DNA from 4 places in the Salinicola lusitanus genome. Region 4 is predicted to be linked to each of the others. Evidence: predicted binding sites of a transcription regulator. Region 4 holds the regulator's gene; each other region holds the start of a gene.
What was found. The regulator sigma-54, encoded in region 4, starts transcription at its own class of promoters, with help from an activator protein. The targets are predictions, from matches to a motif close to TGGCACNNNNNTTGCTNT.

Region 1 (5,909 bases), 2.2 Mb from region 4:
GTAGGTGATGCCGCCAGCCACCAGCAGGGCGAGGCCGTTGGGGGACAGCTGTGCAGTGAGGCTGTCGGAGGCGATCAGGATCAGCCAGCCCATGATCAGGTAGATGAACACGCGCAGTATGTCGAATCGATGGGGCCAGATCAGACGCAGCGCGATACCGCCGAGTGCCAGGCTCCAGATGACGGCAAACAGCGCCCAGCCCATCGGCCCGCGCAGGTTGACCAGCAGGAAGGGGGTGTAGGTGCCGGCGATCAGCAGGTAGATGGCGCAGTGATCGAAGGCCTGGAAGACGCGCTTTAGGCGCTGGCCGCGAAAGCCGTGGTAGAGGGTCGAGGCGGTGTAGAGCAGCAGCAGGCAACTGCCGTAGAGCGAGACGCTGACGATCTTCCAGGGGTCGACGTGGGCGGCGACGCTGGCGAGCACGATCAATACGATCATGCCGACGAGACTCAGCGCCGCGCCGATGCCGTGGCTGATGCTGTGCAACCACTCCTCTAACCGGGAGAATTCGTCGAGTTCATGCGCGCTGGCGGACTCTGGCGGCTGATCGGACATGATTTTCGAGACCTCACTGTTCGAGGCGGCTGCCACTACGGCGGCAGAATTCGGAAAGCTGTCTCTTATGTGACTGAATCGAGACCTCGGCGTTCAGTCTGTGTGGCCATGATGACGCCAATATGACGCCGGAAGAAGTTCGCGGGTGAGGAGGCGGTCGTTCAGGCGTCGCGTTCGATATCCACGTCGCTGGCGGGCGTGAAATCGTCGAGATCCATCATGTGGTCGAGCTTGCCGACCTTGGTGGTCAGGTAGTGCTCGTTGAACGGGTTGCGACCGGTGGTGATCGGCAGGCGCTCGTGGATCTCGACGCCATCCTGGCTCAGCGCCTCGACCTTGCGCGGGTTGTTGGTCATCAGCCGCAGCGACCGAATGCCCAGGTGTTCCAGCATCGGCACACAGATATCGTAGCGGCGCTGGTCGGCACCGAAACCCAGGCGCTCATTGGCTTCGACGGTGTCGGCGCCATCGTCCTGCAGCGCATAGGCACGGATCTTGTTGAGCAGGCCGATGCCGCGGCCTTCCTGACGCAGGTAGAGCAGGGCGCCGCGCCCCTCGTCGGCGATCCGCTTGAGCGCTTCCTGAAGCTGATAGCCGCAGTCGCAGCGCATCGAGAACAGGGCATCGCCGGTCAGGCATTCGGAGTGCACCCGCGCCAGCACCGGTTCCGACGTGGTGACGTCGCCAAGGGTGAGCACGACGTGCTCCTTGCCGGTGGCCTCTTCCTGGAAGCCGTGCAGCATGAACGTCGCCCAGGGAGTGGGTAGTTGCGATGCGGCGATGAAGCGGATCGTCACGATGACCTCGCGGTAGGAGGGGCTCCGGCGTCGAATGCTGGCCGAGAGCGCCGGACAATTAAAAAGGGCGGCATTATAACAGGCCTGGCGGCCGATCCGTTACAATGCCGGCAAATCTCGAACGCAAAAGGCCGTCATGACTCTGTCCCGTGATTCCCAGTCGCAGGCGCTTTCCGACGCTGTCCAGCCGCCGGCGCTGCATAACGACCGCCTGCTGCGGGCGCTGGCCCGCCAGCCGGTGGACCGCACGCCGGTCTGGATGATGCGACAGGCGGGCCGCTATCTGCCGGAGTATCGTCAGACCCGGGCCCACGCCGGCAGTTTCATGGATCTGTGTCGCAACGCCGAACTGGCCTGCGAGGTAACGCTGCAGCCGCTCGAGCGTTATCCGCTGGATGCCGCCATTCTGTTCTCGGATATCCTGACCATTCCGGACGCCATGGGGCTCGGGCTCTATTTCGAGACAGGGGAAGGCCCCAAGTTCCGCAAGACGGTGCGCTCCGCCGCCGAGGTGGCCGCGCTGAGCGCGCCGAACGCCGAGCGCGATCTCGACTACGTGATGAACGCCGTCTCCACGATCCGTCGCGAGCTCGGTGGCCGGGTGCCGCTTATCGGCTTTTCCGGTAGCCCGTGGACGCTGGCGACCTATATGGTCGAAGGCGGCTCGAGCAAGGATTTCCGCCACCTCAAGGCGATGCTCTACGGCGACCCCGACACCCTTCATGCGTTACTCGGCGTACTCGCCACCGCGGTCACCGACTACCTGAATACCCAGATTCGCGCCGGCGCCCAGGTGGTGCAGATCTTCGACACCTGGGGCGGGGCATTGTCGACGCCGGCCTATCGCGAGTTCTCCCTGGCCTACATGCAGCGCATCGTCGATGGCCTGATTCGCGAGCACGACGGCCGCCGGGTGCCGGTTATCCTGTTTACCAAGAACGGCGGGCAGTGGCTCGAGTCGATCGCCGACAGCGGCTGCGACGCGGTGGGCCTGGACTGGACCACCGAGCTGAGCGACGCCCGTCGGCGCGTCGGCGAACGGGTGGCGCTGCAGGGCAATCTCGACCCCAACGTGCTGTTTGCGCCGCCGTCGCGGATCCGCGAGGAGGTTGCCCGCATCCTCGAAAGTTTCGGCCCGGGCGAAGGTCATGTCTTCAACCTGGGACACGGCATCAGTCAGTTCACCGATCCGGATCACGTCACGGCGTTCATGGATGCCCTGCATGAGCTCAGCCCCGCCTATCATCGATGAGTCCGCTGGCGGCGAGGCCGGCAATGGCCTGCTGCTGTTCGATGCCGACTGCCCGTTCTGTCGGCGTTCGGTTCGCTGGCTGCTGGCCCGCGAAAGGCCGGACAGCCGGCTGCGCATCGCGGGGCTGGAGGGCTCGGTCTCGCATCGGCTCGGCGAGCATTTCGGCATCGACTTCGCGCGTTCAGACAGCATCTGGTGCTTCGCCGACGGCGAACCCCGCCGTAACAGCGATGCCGTCTGGCGCCTGGCCGCCCGGCTGCGGGGTGGTTGGCAGCGACTCGAGTGGTTGCGCTGGATTCCGCGTCCTCTGCGCGATGGCGGCTACCGTCTCGTCGGCAACCACCGGCATCGACTCTCGTCGCTTGGTGCCGCGCGTCTCGAGGATCATCCACGCTGGGTGAATCATCTCTCTGCCGGGCTCTGCCATCGCTGCGGGCTGCCTGGCGAACTGGCGGACGAGCCATGAAAGCCGGCCGCCGCCGAGAGTGGGACGACGCTGGGCCATCGCGCTGGCCAAGAGTGGCCGCGGTGGTGGCGACGCTGGTCTGGGCGGCGGGGATCGCCTGGGGAAGCTTGAGTCCCGCTCAAGAGTTGCCGCAGCACCTGCCCTGGGACAAGTTCAACCACTTCATCGCCTACGCCGGCCTGGCGCTAGGGCTGCGTCTCTCCGGGTGCCGCTGGCTGTCGGCCTGGCTGGCGGCGGTGACATTCAGTATCGCCATCGAATACCTGCAGCTCTACGTGCCGGGGCGTCAAGGCGGTGACTGGGACGATATTCTCGCCAATGCGCTCGGCGCCAGCGTCGCCCTGGGCGTGTCATCGATCGGATCGCGGTACCGACGCGGTCGCGGAATTCAACGTTAGTCGAATCAAGCACCAGGGTCTCCCGGCGGGCATGGGTCCGGGAAGGATCTTCAGCGCGGGCACCACCATGGTGCAGGTGTGTTATTTAGGCACTGTTTTGAAACAATTTGTTGTCATTTCGGCGCCCCGGGCGGTCCGCCGAACTGGATGTGGGCAGGATCGTCGAGGCTAGGGTAGCGTTGAAACAGGGTTTTACGGCCCTCGGCGCGAAAGTGGAACGAACTTTGCTAATTTCATCTGGGCATGTTCCGGCATGCACTCAAATGATAATGCGAGGGAGTTGATTCCATATGCGCCACAAGAACAAAAGCCTGATCGTACTGCCAGCCGCCATGCTTGCCGCGGCTGCCGTCACCCAAGTTCAGGCTGCCACTCTGGATGATGTCAAAAGCAGCGGCGAGTTCACCTGTGGTGTCAGCACGGGGCTGACCGGGTTCTCGTCTCCCGATGAAAATGGCAAATGGACCGGTATCGACGTTGAAGTCTGCCGTGCCGTTGGCGCGGCCGTCCTGGGCGACCCGGAAGCCGTTGTTTTCTCCCCGCTGACCGCCAAGGAGCGTTTCACCGCGCTGCAGTCCGGTGAAGTCGACGTGCTGTCCCGCAATACGACCTGGACCGCCACCCGCGACAACTCGCTGGGGCTAAACTTCACCGGGGTCAACTTCTATGACGGCCAGGGTTTCCTGGTGCGCAAGGATCTCGGCGTCAAGAGCGCCAAGGAACTGGATGGCGCTTCCATCTGCGTGCAGGCCGGTACCACCACCGAACTCAACATGGCCGACTACTTCAAGGCCAACGACATGCAGTTCCAGCAGGTCGCCTTCGATACCTCCGACCAGACCGCCCAGGGCTTCGACAGCGGCCGCTGCGACGTGCTGACCTCCGACTCCTCGCAGCTGGCCGCCCTGCGTCTGCAGCTGGCGGATCCGGACGGTGTCGTGATTCTGCCGGAACGGATCTCCAAGGAGCCGCTGGGCCCGGTCGTGCGTCAGGGCGACGATCAGTGGTTCAACATCGTCAAGTGGACGTTGTTCGCCATGCTCGACGCCGAAGAGCTCGGCATCACCAGCGAGAACGTCGACGAAATGCGCGAAACCCCGCCGAATCCGGACGTCGCCCGCCTGCTGGGCAAGGACGGCAACTTCGGCGAGCAGATGGGCATCAGCAACGACTGGGCCTATAACATCGTCAAGATGGTGGGCAACTACGGTGAGGTGTTCGACCGCACCGTGGGCGCCGACTCGCCGATGGGACTCGAACGCGGCATCAACGCACTGTGGAACGACGGCGGCATCCAGTACGCACCGCCGGTTCGCTAAGCGTTACCTCGTGCTCTCGACACCGCGCCCCTTCGGTCTGAGCGCCGGGGCGCGGTGCCTCTCCACGCTCGAGTAGAGACAACTCATGCTGCGTCCATCCACTACCTTACCGCGACGGGGGCACGGGCCCTTGTGGCGGAACCCCGCCATACGCGCCCTGATCGTTCAGGCCGTGCTGTTTCTGGTACTGGCGGCTTTCATCGGTTATCTGGTTCACAACACGCTGCTCAACCTGGAAGCCCGCGGTATTCATACCGGTTTCGGCTTTCTGGAGGGGCGAGCCGGCTTCTCGATTCCACAGACGCTGATCGAGTACACCAGCGACAGTACCTATGGCAGAACCTTCGTCATCGGCCTGCTCAATACGCTGCTGGTGTCGGCGCTGGGTATCGTCGCCGCCACGATCATCGGGTTTCTGGTCGGAATCGCGCGCCTGTCGCCCAACTGGCTGCTGGCGCGCCTGGCGACGATCTACGTCGAAACCTTCCGCAATATCCCGCTGCTGGTTCAGATCCTGTTCTGGTACTACGCCGTACTGCGGGCCCTCCCGTCGCCACGACAGAGTCTGTCGCTGTTCGACGCCTTCTTCTTCAACGTGCGGGGCATGGTGATGCCAGACCCGCAGCCGCTGGATGGCTTTGCCGCCACGCCCTGGGCACTGCTGGTTGCCGTCGTCGTCACGATCCTGTTCGGCGTGTTCGCCAAGCGTCGCCAAGCGAGCACGGGCAAGTCGCTTCCCGTCTACTGGATTGGCCTGACGATCATCGTCGGGCTGCCGCTGATCGTCTTCCTGGCTACCGGGTCACCGCTCGAGTGGACGCTGCCGGAAATGGCGGGTTTCAACTTCCGCGGCGGTATCAACATCCTGCCGGAACTGCTGGCGCTGTGGCTGGCGCTGTCGATCTACACGGCGGCGTTCATCGCCGAGATCGTGCGGTCGGGCATTCTGTCGGTCTCCCACGGTCAGACGGAAGCCGCACGCTCGCTGAGCCTGCCGGAGGCGATCACGCTGCGCAAGGTCGTCATTCCTCAGGCGATGCGCGTGATCATCCCGCAGATGACCAGCCAGTATCTCAATCTGATCAAGAACTCGTCACTGGCGACCGCCATCGGCTATCCCGA
Region 2 (5,909 bases), 1.3 Mb from region 4:
AATCGCACAAGCTCGACAATGTCTGCTACGACATTCGTGGGCCCGTTCTCGATCATGCCAAGCGCCTCGAGGACGAAGGCCATCGCATTCTCAAGCTCAATATCGGCAATCCCGCGCCCTTCGGTTTCGAAGCCCCCGAGGAGATTCTCCAGGACGTGATGCGCAATCTGCCGACGGCCCAGGGTTACTGCGACTCGAAGGGGCTCTATTCGGCGCGCAAGGCGATCATGCAGGAGTGCCAGCGCAAAGGAATCCCGGGCGTGGGCATCGAGGATGTGTTCATCGGCAATGGGGTTTCCGAGCTGATCGTGATGGCGATGCAGGCGCTGCTCAACGATGGCGACGAGGTGCTGATTCCCGCGCCGGATTATCCGCTGTGGACCGCCGCGGCGAATCTCTCCGGCGGCCATCCGGTTCACTATCTGTGCGACGAGAACGCCGGCTGGTCACCGGATATCGCCGATATCCGCGACAAGATCACGGCGCGGACGCGCGCGATCGTGCTGATCAACCCCAACAACCCGACCGGTGCGGTCTACCCGCCGACGGTGGTCAAGGAGATCCTGGCGGTCGCCCGCCAGCACGGCCTCGTCGTCTTCTCCGACGAGATCTACGACAAGATCCTCTACGACGGCGTCGAGCATGTCTCCACCGGCGCCCTGGCCGAGGACGACCAACTGGTCGTGACCATGAACGGGCTCTCCAAGAGCTACCGCTGCGCCGGCTTCCGTTCCGGCTGGATGATCCTGTCCGGCGGGCTGGGGAAGCAGAACGCCGAGGACTTCATCCAGGGCCTCACCATGCTCGCCTCGATGCGACTGTGCGCCAACGTGCCGGCGCAGCACGCGATCCAGACCGGCCTCGGTGGCTACCAGTCGATCAACGACCTGATCCTGCCCGGCGGGCGACTTCTGGCTCAGCGCAACGTCGTGCATGAAAAGCTCAACGCGATCCCCGGGGTCTCCTGTGTCAAACCGATGGGGGCGCTCTACGCCTTTCCGCGGCTCGACCCGGAGGTCTATCCCATTCATGACGATGCCCAGATGGTGCTCGACCTGCTGCTGCAGGAGCGTATCCTGCTGGTTCAGGGTACGGCCTTCAACTGGCCGACGCCGGATCACGTGCGCATCGTGACCCTGCCCTGGGCCGATCAGCTCGGCGACGCCATCGACCGCTTCGCCCGCTTCCTCTCACGTTATCGCCAGTGATCCGTGGCGGTGGCCAGTCACCGCCACATGACAGGGCCGCGCATTTCGACGCGCGGCCACGCCCCCTCTTGAAACCTATTCACGAAAGTCGTATCTAACGGTTCATAACCGCCTGATTACCAGGTATTAACGAACAACGAACTAATCATAAGCCGGCGCACGACATGACGCCGGCCACGCTTTCCACGACTGAGGGTAAAGACCGATGATGCGAATCATCCTGTTCCTGGCAACCAACCTGGCGGTGATTCTCGTCGCCAGCATCACGTTGCGACTACTGGGCGTCGAGCCCTATCTCAACGCCAACGGGCTGAACATGAACAGCCTGCTGATCTTCTGCTTCGTGTTCGGCATGGCCGGATCGCTGGTATCGCTGTTCATCTCCAAATGGATGGCGAAGATGAGCACCAAGGCCAAGGTGATCGATCAGCCCGCCAATTCCACCGAGCAGTGGCTGCTGGACACGGTGCGTGAACTGGCGCAGCAGGCCAATATCAAGATGCCGGAAGTGGCGATCTTCCCGGCCCAGCAGTCCAACGCCTTCGCCACCGGCTGGAACAAGAACGACGCTCTGGTAGCGGTTTCCCAGGGGCTGCTCGAGCGCATGCGCCCCGAGGAAATTCGTGCGGTGCTGGCGCATGAGATCGGCCACGTCGCCAACGGTGACATGGTCACGCTGGCACTGATCCAGGGGGTGCTGAACACCTTCGTGATGTTCTTCGCGCGGGTGGTCGCCCAGGTCGTCGACAGTTTCCTGCGCGGACGCGACAACGGCGGCGGCCTGGGCTTCATGGGTTATTTTGCCGTCGTTATCGTCGCCGAGATCGTATTCGGCCTGGTGGCGTCGATCATCGTCGCCTGGTTCTCGCGCTTCCGGGAGTATCGTGCCGATGCCGCCGGCGCCAAATATGCCGGCAGTGGCGCCATGATCAACGCCCTGGCCAGATTGAAATCCGAGACCAGCCAGCCGGACCAGATGCCCGATTCGTTGACGGCCTTCGCCATCACTACCGGGCAGACCCGCAAGATCATGGAGAAACTGTTCGCCAGCCACCCGCCATTGGATGATCGAATCCGGGCGCTGAAGGAATCCGCCTACCGGGAGTGACATCCGTTCGGCGATGCCCGAGATGCTGCCAGCCCCCTCCAACGCCCCGCCCTGTGCGGGGCGTTGGCTTATCCGGATAGCCACCCGAGCCGGGTCCCCTCTCGTAGTCCCCTTTCGGCAAACCGACGACTCGATCCGGCTTGTTCTGCACCACAGGCGTGCAGACCTGGCGCCCAGGCCAGGCCGTCGATTCGTGGAGAACGTGGATGGATAACCCTTTTCCGCGGCGCGGCATACAGCTTGCTTGGTCAGTCCCGACCGCCCTAGTGAGGATCGACCCATGGCCCTGCCCCAAGCCGACAATGACTATCCGCTGAGCGAAGTGCCTGGCGACGCACGCAAACCCTTCGCATCGCTGGCGCTACTGTTGCTGGGTTTCACCTTCTTCACCGCAACCATGTTCGCTGGCGGCCAGATCGGCGCCGCCTTCTCGTTCACCGAGCTGTTGGCGTTGATCGTGGTGGGCAATCTGCTGCTGGGCATCTATGCCGCGGCAATCGCCGGCATCGCCGCCCACTCCGGGCTCAGCACAGCGCTGATGTCACGATTCGCCTTGGGCGAGCGCGGCAGCGCGCTGTCCGATCTGCTGCTCGGCGTCACCCAGGTCGGCTGGTACGCCTGGGGCGTGGCGACCATCGCCAACGTGCTGGTATCGACATTGGGGCTCGCACCAGGCTGGGCGGCTCCGTTGATGGTGCTGTTCGGTATCGGCTTCTGTCTCACCGCCTTCATCGGCTACCGTGGCCTGGCGCTGCTATCCAACGTGGCGGTGCCGGCGATGGCGCTGCTGATCGCCATCAGCATGATCATCGCCTGGCGCGATGGCGGCGGCTGGAGCGGCCTGACCGCCATCGCTCCCAGTTCAGAGCTGGGCTGGGCAGCCGGTATCACCATCATCTTCGGCACCTTCGTATCCGGCGCAACGCAGGCCAGCAACTGGAGCCGTTTCGCGCGTACACCACGCCAGGCGGTCACGGCGACCCTGTTGGCGTTCTTCATCGGTAATGGCCTGATGGTGCTGATCGGCGCCGTGGGTGCTCTTGTCTACCAGCAGCCGGATGTGGTCGAGGTACTGATCCTGCAAGGCCTGACCACCGTCGGCTTGGCCATGCTGTTCCTCAACCTGTGGACCACGCAGGACAACACCATCTACAACTTTGCCGCCGCCGGCTGCAACCTGCTGCGCACCCGCCAGCGCGGCTGGGTGACGCTTGGCGGCGCGGCGATCGGCACGCTGCTGGCGCTGGCCGGGATGGATGCGCTACTGGTGCCCTTCCTGATCGCGCTGGGTACCTGCATCCCACCACTGGGGGGAGTGATCATCGCCGATTACCTCTTCCTGCGTCGTGGCCACTACCCCAGACTCGACGCGGCCGTATTGCCGGCGTTTCATCTTCCCGGGCTCGGCGCCTATGCGTTGGCAACCCTGGGCGCCTGGTTCTCGCCATGGGCGCCGCCGCTGGTCGGTATCGCGCTGGCGGTGGCGCTCTATCCGCTGTGCTGTCGCTATCTGGGCCAGCACTCGCTGAAGCCGGCCCTGTAACTCCTCGGCAAGGCTCGAGCCCATGTCGCGCCATTCGCGAAAAAAATCGAGCCCGGCTGCATCCGTCTCTCCTAGCCACGTGTATCCCCAGTGCAGGACATGAAGTCCTGACCTATTCACGCTCGGAGAGACGCCAATGAAAACTCGACAACTAGCCAGCGTTACCCTGACCGCCGCCCTGCTGGGTGGTTTCAGCCTCGCGGCGCATGCCAACGACGTCCCGGCGGACGTGCAGGTCCCGGATGGCAACGAGATTGCCATGGAGACGGTGGGCGTCGGCGAGATCACTTACGCGTGCGAGATGAAGGATGGCGCCCACGAGTGGGTGTTCAAGGGTCCGGATGCCAAGCTCAACGATGCGGACGGTAACCAGGTCGGCAGCTACTACGGCCCGCCGGCGACCTGGGAATCCAGCGACGGCTCCAAGATCACCGGTACCCAGCTCGCCACGGCCCCCGGCGGCGATGGCAACATCCCCTTCCAGTTGGTGGAAGCCAACCCGGCAGAGGGTGATGGCCACATGTCCGGCGTCACCTACGTACAGCGCCTGAATACCCAGGGTGGCGTAGCGCCGGATATGGCCTGCAGCGCGGACAACGTCGGCGACGAAGAGGTGGTCGAGTATCAGGCGGACTACCTGTTCTGGAAAGCCAGCTGATCCGACAACGCGGATGACCGGCAGCGCCCGCTGATCACGACGGCGGGTCATTGCAGACCAGCACGGGCTCGCCATGACGAGCCCGTGTTGCGTAGTATGAGATGTCTTAGCCCCAGCGGGGTGCGCTTCAAGGAAGTTCGTGTGACAGACGACGTAGCAGCGTTCAATCCGTCGGCAGCCGATCATGGCGCCCTGCTCGAGGCTTGCGCCAGGGGAGAGCGCCAAGCGCTGCAGCAGCTCTATGCACAGGAAGGGTCGCGCCTGCTGGGTGTGGTCGTACGCATCGTCGGCGATCGCGGTATCGCTGAAGACATCATTCACGACGCCTTCGTCAATATCTGGAACAAGGCGCACACCTTCGATGCCACTCGTGGATCAGGCAAGACCTGGATCTTCAGCGTCGCGCGCCACCTGGCGCTCAACCATGTCAGAACCCGGCACCGGGAAGTGACCGTGGACGACGAAACTGCCGACAGGCTCGACGCCGAGCGCGCTCACGAAGTGGAGACGGACATGCAGGATCATTTCGACTGGCTGGGTCACGGGGATCTGGATCGCTGCCTGGCGCAACTGGCGCCCGAGCGGCGTAACTGCCTGTTTCACGCCTATGTCGACGGCTTCAGCCACCCGGAGATCGCCACACGCATGGATCGCCCTCTCGGCACCGTCAAGGCCTGGATCAAACGCAGCCTGGCTGCACTGCGCGAGTGCCTGTCATGAGCGATCGTTCGGCGTCGTCGCCTCCGCCCGGCCCGGAGGAGACCGACGATCTGGCAGGCGAGTACGTGCTTGGTACGCTGAGCGCCGAACAGCGTCTCGATGTCGAGCGTCGCCTGCAGGAGGACACGAAATTGCAGGAGGCGATATGGGCTTGGGAGAGACGCCTCCAGCCCTATACGGCAATGGTCGAGCCGATCGCGCCGTCAAGCCGGCTGTGGCAGCGCATCTCCCGCACGCTCGATGATCGGGAGACTTCTCGATCGTCGGCGGAAGAGCGCGCCACGCGTCCGGGCGGGCTGCTGAATCGACTGTGGCATGACCTGACCCTGTGGCGAGGCGTGAGTCTCGCCAGCATTGTCGTCGCCATCGGCCTCGCCGCCATGCTGGCACTCGGCCCCGGGCAGACGCCCTCCTCTCGCTATCTGGTCGTATTGATGACGCCTCAACATACGCAAGCCGGCTGGATCGTGCAGGCAAGCTCACCGCAACGGATCAGCCTGAAGCCGATCGGCACTTTCGAGGTGCCGCCCGGCAAGGCGCTGGAGTTCTGGACCAAGGCGGACGACTGGAGCGGTCCCGTCTCGCTGGGCCTGGTCGAGCCCGGCGAGACCAAGCAGCTGTCGCTGGACGACCTCCCGCCACTCGAGGACAACCAGCTCTTCGAACTGACTC
Region 3 (5,909 bases), 2.2 Mb from region 4:
TCTTCGACGAAGTGCATTGGAAGACCGATATCGAAGGCTCCATGTACAAGATCTCCTCCGAAGAGGGCGCCTGGTCCACCGACCGTCAGGTCGAAGGTGGCAATCTGGCACACCGTCCGCGCGTCAAGGGTGGGTACTTCCCGGTGCCGCCGGTCGACAGCTTCCACGACATTCGCAGCGCGATGTGCAACACGCTGCAGGCGATCGGCCAGAGCGTCGAAGTGCATCACCACGAAGTGGCCAACGCCGGTCAGAACGAAATCGGCGTCAAGTTCAACACGCTGGTGAAGAAAGCCGACGAAGTTCAGGAGATGAAATACGTCATCCATAACGTCGCGCATGCCTACGGCAAGACGGCAACCTTCATGCCCAAGCCGCTGGTTGGCGACAACGGTTCCGGGATGCACGTTCACCAGTCTTTCTGGAAGGACGGCACCAACCAGTTCGCGGGTGACGAGTACGCCGGCCTGTCCGAGATGGCGCTGTATTACATCGGCGGTATCATCAAGCACGCACGTGCCTTGAACGCCTTCACCAACGCTTCGACCAACTCCTACAAGCGTCTGGTGCCGGGCTTCGAAGCGCCGGTCATGCTGGCCTACAGCGCGCGTAACCGCTCTGCGTCGATTCGAATTCCGTACACTGCCAGCCCGAAAGGCAAGCGCGTCGAGACCCGTTTCCCCGACCCGACCGCCAACCCGTACCTGGCGTTCTCTGCGATGCTGATGGCCGGTATCGACGGCATCAAGAACAAGATTCATCCTGGCGATGCCATGGACAAGAACTTGTACGACCTGCCGCCGGAAGAAGGCAAGAAGGTCCCGACCGTGGCGACCAGCCTCGATCAGGCCCTGGAAGCGCTCGACACCGATCGCGCCTTCCTGACCGAAGGTGGCGTGTTCACCGACGACATGATCGATGCCTATATTGCGCTGAAGAGCGAGGACGTCGAGCGCCTGCGTCTGGCGACGCATCCGGTCGAATTCGATCTCTACTACAGCGTCTGAAGCTCGAGCCCAGGCCCGATGCCTTGCAGAAAGAGAGCCCCACTTCGGTGGGGCTTTTTCGTGGGGCCGTCTCCCGGAATGGTGGCCATGAAGCGGACCTTGGAAAGCGGGGCGAGTGGCAGGAGATACCGGCCAGGTGAAGGATCGAAGCCGCCGGCCGATAACAGGGTGATCGACAAGGGAGCGCCAACGGATGCGCACGAGGATGGTGGTATCGGTGATATCGATTTGCCTGGTGGCCGGGGCCGTCCTGCCCGCGATGGCGGCATCGGTCTATCGACACGTCGATGCCGAGGGTAACGTGGTCTACAGCGACGAGCCGGGAACGGGCACGCGCGTCGATCTCAAGCCGATCACGGTGGTCGATCCCACCGAGGTCGAGCCACGTGCGGACTCGCGCCAGTCGATCACGCCCGAGACCCCGGCAGTGGAGTACGAGCGTTTCGTGATCACCCGTCCGGAGAACCAGCAGACGCTGCCGACAGGACAGGCGGGAAATGTCCAGGTCAGGTTGGCGATCGAGCCCGCGCTGCAGCGGGGCGACCGTGTCCAGCTAAGGGTGGATGGCAAGGTGAGCCAGTCGCCGATGCACACCAGCGTCTTCGTGCTGACTCAGTTGCCGCGAGGCGAGCATCAGCTTCAGGCCGACCTGGTCGATGCCCAGGGGCAGGTGAGGCTTTCGACGCCATCGGTGACGCTCTACGTGCAGCGTGCCAGCATCAACCTGCCGGCCAATCCCAACAATCCCAATCGTGGCAAGTAGTTCCGTCTGCAGCGGCGTCGTGCCTCCAATCGGTAGCCACGGCCTCCAGCGTTTGCACTATTTTGGTGAATGAATTTCCAATTTTTATCCGGACCTCCCTGTCCATGGGCGAAATCGGGGAGTGGCGCGGTTTTTGCACTGTATAAGCACGTACCGGATCACCACGATGGAACAACGCATGTATCAACGTTTGCTGGAGCATCTGACGACCGCCGTCCTGTTACTCGACGAGCGGCTTCACGTGCGCTGGCTCAACCCCGCGGCCGAAGCACTGTTGGCGGCTAGCCGGCCCCGGGTGGTCGGTCAGTGGCTGGAGTGCCTCAACGGCGAGGATGGCAGTGTGCGTCAGGTGCTGCACAAGGCCATGCAGGAGTTCCATCCCTATACACAACGGGAAGCGGCACTGGTGCTGGCCGCGGGGGACGTGATCACGGTCGATTTCACCGCGACACCGATCACCAGTCGGGAACTGCTGCTGGAGATCGAACCGCGGGATCGACTGCTGCGCATCTCGCGGGAGGAGGCCCTGATCGCGCGACAGGAGACGGTCAAGGTGCTGATGCGAGGACTCGCCCACGAGGTCAAGAATCCGCTGGGCGGCATTCGTGGCGCCGCCCAGTTGCTGGAGCGTGATCTTCCCGACCCGCAGCTCACCGAGTTCACCCGGATCATCGTCGAGGAGGCGGATCGCCTGCGGGACCTGGTCGACCGCATGCTCGGCCCCAACACGCTGGTGCGTCACGAGCCGCTCAACGTGCACAAGGTGCTGGAGCGCGTTCGTGCACTTCTCGAGGTGGAGCATCACCGGTTGAGCTTCGAACGCGACTACGATCCCAGCGTGCCGGATCTGGTCGGCGACGAGGCGCAACTGATCCAGGCGGTTCTCAACATCGCGCGCAACGCCGTCCAGGCGATGGAGGAGTTCGGGACGCCCGAGCCGCGGCTGCTGCTGCGGACTCGCGTCCGCCGTCAGTTCACCCTCGGCGCCGAGCGCCACCGGCTGGTATGCGAGGTCGCGGTGATCGACAACGGCCCCGGCATCCCCGAGCACATCCGCGAAACGCTGTTCTTTCCGATGGTCTCCGGGCGTGCCGAGGGCAGCGGTCTGGGATTGTCCATCGCGCAGTCGATCCTGCATCAGCATCAAGGCCTGATCGAGTGCGACTCCCATCCGGGGATCACGGAGTTCCGGTTATTGATCCCCTTCGAGGCGCCACAGTGAGCGTGTCGGCTCGCTATATCGCTGCCGAGTCTGGCGAGTGGCCCATATCGACGCCGCCAAGCACACGATTCACCGTTCTGCTGGAGAACTGCCATGACTGAAGTCGCCCGTATCGCGATCGTCGATGATGACCGCGCTATCCGCTGGGTCCTGGAAAGGGCGCTGGCACAACCGGATCTCGAGGTGCAGTCCTTCGAGCGTGCCGATGCGGCGCTCGAAGCGATCGAGCGACAGCCCCCGGACGTGCTCCTGACCGATATCCGCATGCCGGGGCTCGACGGTCTCGACCTGATGGCCAAGGTGCGCGAGATGCATCCCGATCTGCCGGTGATCGTGATGACGGCGCACTCGGATCTGGATAGTGCGGTCGCTTCCTACCAGGGCGGTGCCTTCGAGTACCTGCCCAAGCCGTTCGACGTGGACGACGCACTGGCGCTGGTGCGGCGCGGCGTTGCCCATGCCCGGGAGCGGCGCTCGCCGGCGGCGATGCCGGAAGGGCTCTCGGCCGAGATCATCGGCGAGGCGCCGGCGATGCAGGAGGTGTTTCGCGCCATCGGCCGGCTGTCGCAGTCGCATATCACGGTGCTGATCAACGGCGAGTCGGGCACCGGCAAGGAGCGTGTCGCCCAGGCCCTGCACCAGCATAGTCCGCGCAGTGGTCACCCGTTCATCGCGCTCAACATGGCGGCGATTCCCAAGGACCTGATGGAGTCGGAGCTGTTCGGTCATGAAAAGGGGGCCTTTACCGGCGCCGCCGCCCAGCGCCGCGGGCGTTTCGAGCAGGCCGACGGCGGCACGCTGTTCCTCGACGAGATCGGCGACATGCCCGCCGATACGCAGACGCGGCTGCTGCGCGTGCTGGCGGATGGTGAATTCTACCGGGTCGGTGGCCACGTGCCGGTCAAGGTGGATGTGCGGATCATCGCCGCAACCCACCAGAACCTGGAAAAACTGGTGACGGAAGGCCGTTTTCGCGAGGATCTGTTCCACCGGCTGAACGTCATTCGCGTCCATCTGCCACGGCTGTCGGAGCGACGCGAGGACATTCCCCGGCTGGCCCAGCATTTTCTCGCCGAGGCCGCCAAGGAGCTCTCCACCGAGCCCAAGGTTCTGACCCGCGAAGCCGAGACGCATCTCACGCATCTCCCCTGGCCGGGCAACGTGCGGCAATTGGAGAACACCTGTCGCTGGCTGACCGTCATGGCCTCCGGTCGGGAAGTGCTGGTCGACGATCTGCCGCCGGAGCTGCGCGAGCTCGAGGGGACCGAGGCGCCCAGCGGAGACTGGCGCAACGCGTTTCGCGAGTGGGCGGATCGGGCCCTGGCCTCGGGCCACACGCATCTGCTCGAAGAGGCGATGCCGGATTTCGAGCGGATCCTGATCGAGACCGCCTTGAAGCATACCGGCGGGCGCAAGGGGGAGGCCGCCGAGCTGCTGGGCTGGGGCCGCAACACCTTGACTCGGAAGGTGAAAGTGCTCCTGCCGGCGCTAGCGGACGAATAGGCCCAGTGCTGGCCAGCGCGCTCGATCGAGCGCCCGAGGGTGAACTCCGTCGGCGTTGACGTCAGGGGCCGATGGGACCAGGAGCGACCAAAGTCGCGCTTTTTCGACATGGCTTGGCCAGAGTAGGCTCGCGTAACCAACTGAAAACTGGTTTGACGAGGCCGCTCCTGCCATGGATCCGTATCAGTCGATACCCGCCCGGGTGCAGGTCACCGAGGTGGGACTCCGCGATGGGCTGCAGAACGAAGCCAGACGACTGAGCACCGATGAGAAGGTGGCCCTGGTACGGTCGCTGGTCGCCGCCGGGGTGCGCGAATTCGAGCTGACCTCGTTCGTCAGCCCGCGAGCGGTACCGGCACTGGCTGATGCCACGGAACTGGTGAGGGCGCTGGCCGACATCCCCAACGTGCACTGGTCGGCGCTGGTTCCCAACGTCCGCGGCGCCGAGCGCGCGCTCGAGGCGGGTATCGACTCGGTGGTGCTGTTCGTGTCGGCCTCGGAGACCCACAACGCCAAGAACGTCAACCGCGACATTGTCACCTCGCTAGCGGGTTTCGCCGAGATCGGGCGTCTGCTCGACGGTAGCGGGGTCGAACTGCGCGGCGCCATCGCCACGGCCTTCGGCTGCCCGTTCGAGGGCGACATCGACGTCGCCAAGGTTGGCGACATCGCCCGCGCCTTTGCCGATCTGGGCGCTCGCCGCGTAGCCCTGGGCGATACCACCGGCATGGCGACGCCGCCCCTGGTCAGCGAGCGAATTCTTCACCTGCGCGAGGTGGCACCCTCCCTCTCCCCGACGCTGCATTTCCACAATACCCGGGGCATCGGGCTAGCCAATGTGATGCAGGGCCTGTCGCTCGGTGTTGCCCGCTACGAGAGCGCCATCGGCGGGCTGGGCGGATGCCCCTTCGCCCCCGGCGCCAGCGGCAATATCGCCAGCGAGGACCTGGTCTATCTGCTCACCGAGATGGGCATCGACACCGGTATCGAGCTGGCGGCGCTGATCGAGGCGGGTCAACTGGCCACCCAGTTGATAGGGCGGCCGCTGCCCGCGCAGGTTACCAAGGCCGGACGGCGACTCGCGCTCAACGGCAGCGACACCGTCGCCACGGCACGGGGGTGAGCATGCCACCGTTGTCCTTCCCGACCGCCGGCTCACTCGATGGCATCCGCGTCATCGACCTCACGCGGGTCATCTCCGGCCCCTTCTGTACCCAGATGCTCGGCGATCACGGAGCCGACGTGATCAAGGTCGAGCCGCCCGGGCGCGGCGACGTGGTGCGCGCCCAGGGCAACATCGTCGAGGGCTTGAGCTGGTACTTCGCCCAGTTCAACCGCAACAAACGCTCCTTGACCCTGGACCTTCGCAGCGAGAGCGGCAAGGCGGTGCTCTGGCGACTGCTCGAGGATGCCG
Region 4 (5,909 bases):
CCGCCGCGTGGGGGCGTGATCGCCGACACCATATCCGGCGCGCAGCCACAAGGATCGTATTCATGAAAACGCTAACGGCCGCCAACCTTGCCAAGAGCTACAAGGGACGCCGAGTCGTCCACGACTTCAGCCTGACGCTGCGGCAAGGCAGCATTGTCGGCCTGCTGGGGCCGAATGGCGCCGGCAAGACCACCTCCTTCTACATGATCGTCGGCCTGGTCAAGTCCGATGCCGGCAGCGTCCATATCGACGACATGGATCTCAGCCGCGCACCGATGCACGACCGGGCGCGAGCCGGTATCGGCTATCTGCCGCAGGAAGCCTCGATCTTCCGCAAGCTGAGCGTTGCCGACAACATCATGGCCATCCTCGAGACGCGCAAGGACCTGGATCGTGCCGGGCGACGCGAGCGGCTGGAACAGCTGCTCGGCGACTTCCACGTCGATCACATTCGCGACAACCTGGGCATGAGCCTGTCCGGCGGCGAGCGGCGGCGGGTCGAGATCGCCCGTGCCCTGGCCACCGAGCCGGCCTTCGTGCTGCTCGACGAACCGTTCGCCGGTGTCGACCCCATCTCGGTCGGTGACATCAAGAGCATCATCCGCCAGCTGCGCGACCGCGAGATCGGCGTCCTGATCACCGATCACAACGTGCGCGAGACGCTCGACATCTGCGATAATGCCTACATCGTCGGCGACGGCCAGATCATCGCCGAGGGCCGGCCCCAGGCCATTCTCGAAAACCAGCGCGTCCGCGAGGTCTATCTCGGCCACGAGTTTCGCCTGTAGTCGCCTCTCCCCCGTCATGCCATCGGCAGCCATACCAGGCATCCGCACCGATGGCATGTTTCTTGCATGAAACGTTGCATCTCGTCACCGCAGCCAGTAACGTAAGCCTTCCACCGTTGATTGTGACGATCGTTTCTCCATGTCCATGAAGCCCTCGCTGCAACTCAGGGTCGGCACGCAGTTGACCATGACGCCTCAGCTCCAGCAGGCCATTCAACTGCTCCAGCTGTCGACGCTCGACCTCCGCCAGGAAATCCAGCAGGCGCTCGAATCCAACCCCATGCTGGAGATGGAAGAGCCCTACTCGGAGCAGGAAACTCAGGACGCCACGGAAGACGAGTGGGCCAGTGACATTCCCGACGAACTGGCCCTCGACAGCGACTGGAGCGATACCTACCAGGACGCCCATGCCAGCTCGTCGGGCAGCGCCAGCGAAGAAGCGCCGGACTTCGACCGCAACGCCGCCGTGACCACCCTCCAGGATCATCTCCTCTGGCAACTGGCCATGGGAGATTTCGACGAGCGCGAGCGCGCGCTCGGGGAGTGCCTGATCGACGCCGTCAACGACGACGGCTACCTGGTGGGCTCGCTGGACGAGCTGGCGACGAGTCTGCGCGAGCAGCGCAGGGAGAGCGTCAGCATGGCCGATCTCGAGCACATGCTCATGCGCCTGCAGCAGTTCGATCCGACCGGCGTCGGCGCTCGCAATCTGCGCGAGTGCCTGCTGCTTCAACTCGGCACGCTGGACGACGACACGCCGCTGCTACCCCAGGCCAAGCGCCTGGTGCGCCAGTTCCTCGAGGCGCTGGCCGGCAACGACCGGCGACTGCTCAAGCGTCGCCTGCGCCTCGAGGAGAACGAACTCGACAGCGTCATCGCCCTGATCCGGACGCTGGAGCCGCGCCCGGGGCAGCGCTTTGATACCAGTCACGACGATTACGTGGTTCCCGATCTGGTTGCCACCCCCTCTCGCGATGGCTGGCGTATCGAACTCAATGCCGAAACCCTGCCGCGCCTGCGCATTCAGCCCGACTACGCCGCCCTGATCAAGCGGGCAGACAAGAGCGATGACAACACCTTCCTGCGCCAGCACCTGCAGGAAGCCCGCTGGCTGATCAAGAGTCTCTCCAGTCGCAACGATACCCTGCTCAAGGTGGGCCGAGAGATCATGTCGCGCCAGATCGGGTTCCTCGAGCGCGGTGAAGAAGCGATGAAACCCCTGATCCTGGCCGATATCGCCCGCAGCGTCGACATGCATGAATCGACGATCTCCCGCGTCACGACCCAGAAGTACATTCACACGCCACGCGGCGTATTCGAGCTGAAATATTTTTTCTCGAGCCAGGTCGGCGGCCAGGGCGGCGAAGGCGATAGCTATTCGAGTACCGCCATCCGCGCTCGCATCAAGAAATTCATTGGCGACGAATCCCCTCGCAAGCCGCTGTCGGACAGCAAACTGGTCGAATTGCTGGCCCAGTCCGATATCAGTGTGGCCAGACGCACCGTGGCCAAATATCGCGAAGCCATGGGCATTCCGTCCTCCAGCGAGCGCAAGCGTCTGGCCTGATACAGGGCTCCGAAACCCGTCAAGACTCGCCATTCCGAATCAGATCGATCACGATGCCTTTGCAGTCCCCTGAAAAGGGTTACAATCAGAAGTGCCATCTGCCGCAACAGGAGTGTGTCATGCAAGTGAACGTTACCGGCCACCATGTCGAGCTGACCGACGCCCTCCGGGACTACGTCGGAGAGAAACTCGTTCGTTTGGAGCGTCACTACGACAACATCACCAATGTCCAGGTCACCCTGAGTGTCGAGAAGGAACGCCAGCAGGCAGCCTGTACCCTGCACGCAGCAGGCGGCGATCTACACGCCGAAGCCAGCGACACCGACATGTATGCCGCCATCGATTCACTGGCCGACAAACTCGACCGCCAACTGGTCAAACACAAAGAGAAGGCACAAGCCCGCGCCCAAGGCGCAGGCGCCCGCTGACGCCTGATGATGACACTGGAAAGCATTCTGCCCCCCGAGCGAACTCTGTTCGAGGTCACGGGGGGCAGCAAAAAACGTCTGCTGGAATTCTTCAGCACCTTCATCGCCCAGAATACACCCAGTCTGGATAGCCATGAGGTCTTCAGCCGCCTGATCGGTCGCGAGCGACTGGGCAGCACGGGGATCGGCAACGGCGTTGCCATCCCCCATGCCCGCAGTCCGCATTGCAAAGGGCCGATCGCGGGATTCATGCGCCTGGAAGACGCCATCGACTTCGATGCCATCGACGGCGAGCCGGTGGATCTGGTTTTCGTGCTGCTGGTGCCGGAAGAGGCGGATGATGCGCATCTGTCGCTGCTGGCGGAAGTTGCCGGCATCATGAATCAGAGCAGCGTTCGGCAGCAGTTGCGTCAGGCCGACTCGCAGCGGGCGTTGTACGACGCGCTCGTCGATGCCATCCGCCATCACCGTGACAGCGACGACGGATAAGCGATGCAACTCGTCATCATCAGCGGCCGCTCGGGCTCGGGGAAATCGATCGCACTGCAGGCGCTCGAGGATCTTGGCTACTATGCCATCGACAACCTCCCGGCCAACCTGCTGGCACCGCTGATCGACGAGCTGCGCAGCGCGCCGCCCTCCCGCCCCAACGTGGCGGTCAGCATCGACGCACGCAACCTGCCGGAATCGCTGGAGCGTTTCCCCATCCTGCTGGAGGCGGTACGCGAGCGAGGCATCGATACTCAAGTCGTCTATCTCACCGCCGACGCCAAGATCCTGCTCGAGCGCTACTCGGCCACTCGCCGACGTCACCCGCTGACCCGCGGCAATGACATGACCCTGGCCGAGGCCATCGATCACGAGCAAAGCTATCTCGCGCCGATTCGCCGCGTGGCCGACCTGGTCATCGACACCCAGGGGCTCTCGGTGCACGACCTCCGGGCCCGGATCGGCGAACAGGTGGCCAGGCATACCGGCGGCCGCCTGACCCTGACCTTCGAGTCGTTCGGCTTCAAACGGGGCGTGCCGCTGGACGCCGACATGGTGTTCGACGCCCGCTGCCTGCCCAACCCGTTCTGGGACCCCGGGCTGCGCGCCTACGACGGCCGCGATGCCTCGATCATCGAGTTCCTGGAGTCTTACCCCGATGTCCATGCCCTGGCGGAGGATATCCATGGCTGGCTCGATCGCTGGTTGCCATCCTACCTGGCCAGTCATCGCAGCTACCTGACGGTCGCCATCGGCTGTACCGGCGGCCAACACCGCTCGGTCTATCTGATCGAGCGACTGGCACGCCATTTTCACCACGACGACGCCGATATTCGACTGCGCCATCGTGAGCTGGGCATTCATACCGCTCTCTCGAGCGACTCAGCAGCGCAGCCATCGGCACCAACAGGAAACGCAGGATCCCCAGAGCGCGATGCCGACACGTGAACTTCGCCTGACCAACCGCCGCGGGCTGCATGCCCGTGCCGCCACCAAGCTGGTGCAGTGCTGCCAACCCTTCGACGTACGCGTCGCGATCTATCACGGTAACCGCCAGGCAGACGCCGCCAACATCATGTCGCTGCTGATGCTCGCCGCCCCTTGTGGCACCGAGCTGGTGGTCGTTACCGAAGGCGCAGACGAGGAGATCGCCATGGACGCCATCGTCGGGCTGTTCGACGCTCGTTTTCACGAGGACGAGTAACCCGCCTTATTTGTGAACAGCGTTTTCCATCCTCGTCATGCGCCTCGACGATGGTAGAATGCTCACCCTATCGCCAGTCGTTCAAGGATGACCGTTCAGGATGAGCAACAATCCCGAAAAACTGCAGCCACGGCTGGCCAAGCTCAACCAAGCCCTCGAGAGCGGCGCGCTGGATCAGGCGCGGCGCATGCTCAACCGTGGCTTGGCGCCGGTGGATGTCGCCCACCTGCTCGAATCCACGCCGCCCAAGGAGCGCGAGATCCTGTGGGGCTTGCTGGACCCCGAGCTACACGGCGACGTGCTGCAGTATCTGGGCGACGACGTCCAGCTCGAATTCCTCAACCGCATGGATGCGGAAGAGCTGCTGACAGCGACCGAGGGGCTCGACGTCGACGACCTCGCCGACCTGCTCCAGCAGCTGCCCAACACCGTCATTCAGGAAGTCCTCCAGTCCATGGAGGCGCAGGAGCGTCAACGCGTCGAAGCGGTGCTCTCCTATCCGGAAGACACCGCCGGCGGCCTGATGAACCCGGATGCGATCACCATCCGCCCGGATATCACGCTGGATGTCGTTCTCCGCTACCTGCGTCGCCACGAGCGCCTGCCGGATGCCACCGACACCCTGCTGGTGGTCACGCGTCGCGACGAGCTGATCGGGATCCTGTCGATCAACCGCCTGCTGGTATCGGATGTCTCGGTCCTGGTTCGCGAAGTGATGCAGACCGACTTCCACGCCATTCAGGCGACCGCCTCGGACAGCGACGTGGCGACGCTGTTCCAGAAGCACGACTTGATCTCGGCACCGGTCGTCGGCATCGATGGCAAGCTGCTCGGCCGCATCACCATCGACGATGTGGTCGATGTGATCCGGGAGGATGCCCAGCACCAGGTCATGAGCATGGCCGGTCTCGACGAGGACGAAGACACCTTCGCCCCCGCGCTGAGGACGAGCCGCCGCCGTGCGGTATGGCTCGGCATCAACCTGGTCGCGGCGACGATCGTCTCCATCGCCATCGGTTTCTTCGAGGACACCATTCAGCAGATCGCCGCGCTGGCCGTGTTGATGCCGATCGTTTCCAGCATGGGCGGTATCGCCGGCTCCCAGACCCTGACCGTCCTGATCCGGGGTATTGCGCTGGGCCACGTCTCGGGCGCCAATGTCCGTTGGCTGCTGATTCGCGAACTGCTCGTCGGCATGACCAACGGACTGATCTGGGCCGTCGTCGTGGGCGCGATGTCGGTGTTCCGCTTCGATGACATTCGGCTCGGCGAGATCATCGCCATGGCGATGGTCATCAACCTGACCGTCGCCACGCTCGCAGGCACCCTGATCCCGGTGATGCTGAAAAAGTTCAAGATCGATCCGGCCCTGTCCGGCGGCGTGCTGTTGACGACCATCACCGACGTGGTCGGCTTCGTCGCCTTCCTCGGAT

Region 1: the regulator sigma-54 is predicted to act here: its motif matches at 3,682-3,699, upstream of AAGT95_RS07130 (amino acid ABC transporter substrate-binding protein).
Region 2: the regulator sigma-54 is predicted to act here: its motif matches at 2,546-2,563, upstream of codB (cytosine permease).
Region 3: the regulator sigma-54 is predicted to act here: its motif matches at 1,893-1,910, upstream of glnL (nitrogen regulation protein NR(II)).

What each region holds. Positions count from the first base shown of each region.
Region 1 covers NZ_CP151919.1:1,549,874-1,555,782, forward strand. The annotation lists gene trhA (PAQR family membrane homeostasis protein TrhA) at 1-555, opposite strand, end outside; gene ribA (GTP cyclohydrolase II) at 717-1,352, opposite strand; gene hemE (uroporphyrinogen decarboxylase) at 1,489-2,604, shown strand; gene AAGT95_RS07120 (thiol-disulfide oxidoreductase DCC family protein) at 2,576-3,070, shown strand; gene AAGT95_RS07125 (VanZ family protein) at 3,067-3,468, shown strand; gene AAGT95_RS07130 (amino acid ABC transporter substrate-binding protein) at 3,759-4,787, shown strand; gene AAGT95_RS07135 (amino acid ABC transporter permease) at 4,873-5,909, shown strand, end outside.
Region 2 covers NZ_CP151919.1:2,880,206-2,886,114, reverse strand. The annotation lists gene AAGT95_RS12905 (pyridoxal phosphate-dependent aminotransferase) at 1-1,208, shown strand, start outside; gene htpX (protease HtpX) at 1,414-2,316, shown strand; gene codB (cytosine permease) at 2,597-3,859, shown strand; gene AAGT95_RS12890 (DUF3455 domain-containing protein) at 3,996-4,517, shown strand; gene AAGT95_RS12885 (sigma-70 family RNA polymerase sigma factor) at 4,659-5,237, shown strand; gene AAGT95_RS12880 (anti-sigma factor) at 5,234-5,909, shown strand, end outside.
Region 3 covers NZ_CP151919.1:1,930,567-1,936,475, forward strand. The annotation lists gene glnA (glutamate--ammonia ligase) at 1-1,007, shown strand, start outside; gene AAGT95_RS08915 (DUF4124 domain-containing protein) at 1,201-1,770, shown strand; gene glnL (nitrogen regulation protein NR(II)) at 1,949-2,992, shown strand; gene glnG (nitrogen regulation protein NR(I)) at 3,086-4,495, shown strand; gene AAGT95_RS08930 (hydroxymethylglutaryl-CoA lyase) at 4,668-5,618, shown strand; gene AAGT95_RS08935 (CaiB/BaiF CoA transferase family protein) at 5,621-5,909, shown strand, end outside.
Region 4 covers NZ_CP151919.1:4,170,050-4,175,958, forward strand. The annotation lists gene lptB (LPS export ABC transporter ATP-binding protein) at 63-788, shown strand; gene AAGT95_RS18880 (RNA polymerase factor sigma-54) at 928-2,355, shown strand; gene hpf (ribosome hibernation-promoting factor, HPF/YfiA family) at 2,475-2,783, shown strand; gene ptsN (PTS IIA-like nitrogen regulatory protein PtsN) at 2,793-3,272, shown strand; gene rapZ (RNase adapter RapZ) at 3,276-4,220, shown strand; gene AAGT95_RS18900 (HPr family phosphocarrier protein) at 4,207-4,476, shown strand; gene mgtE (magnesium transporter) at 4,577-5,909, shown strand, end outside.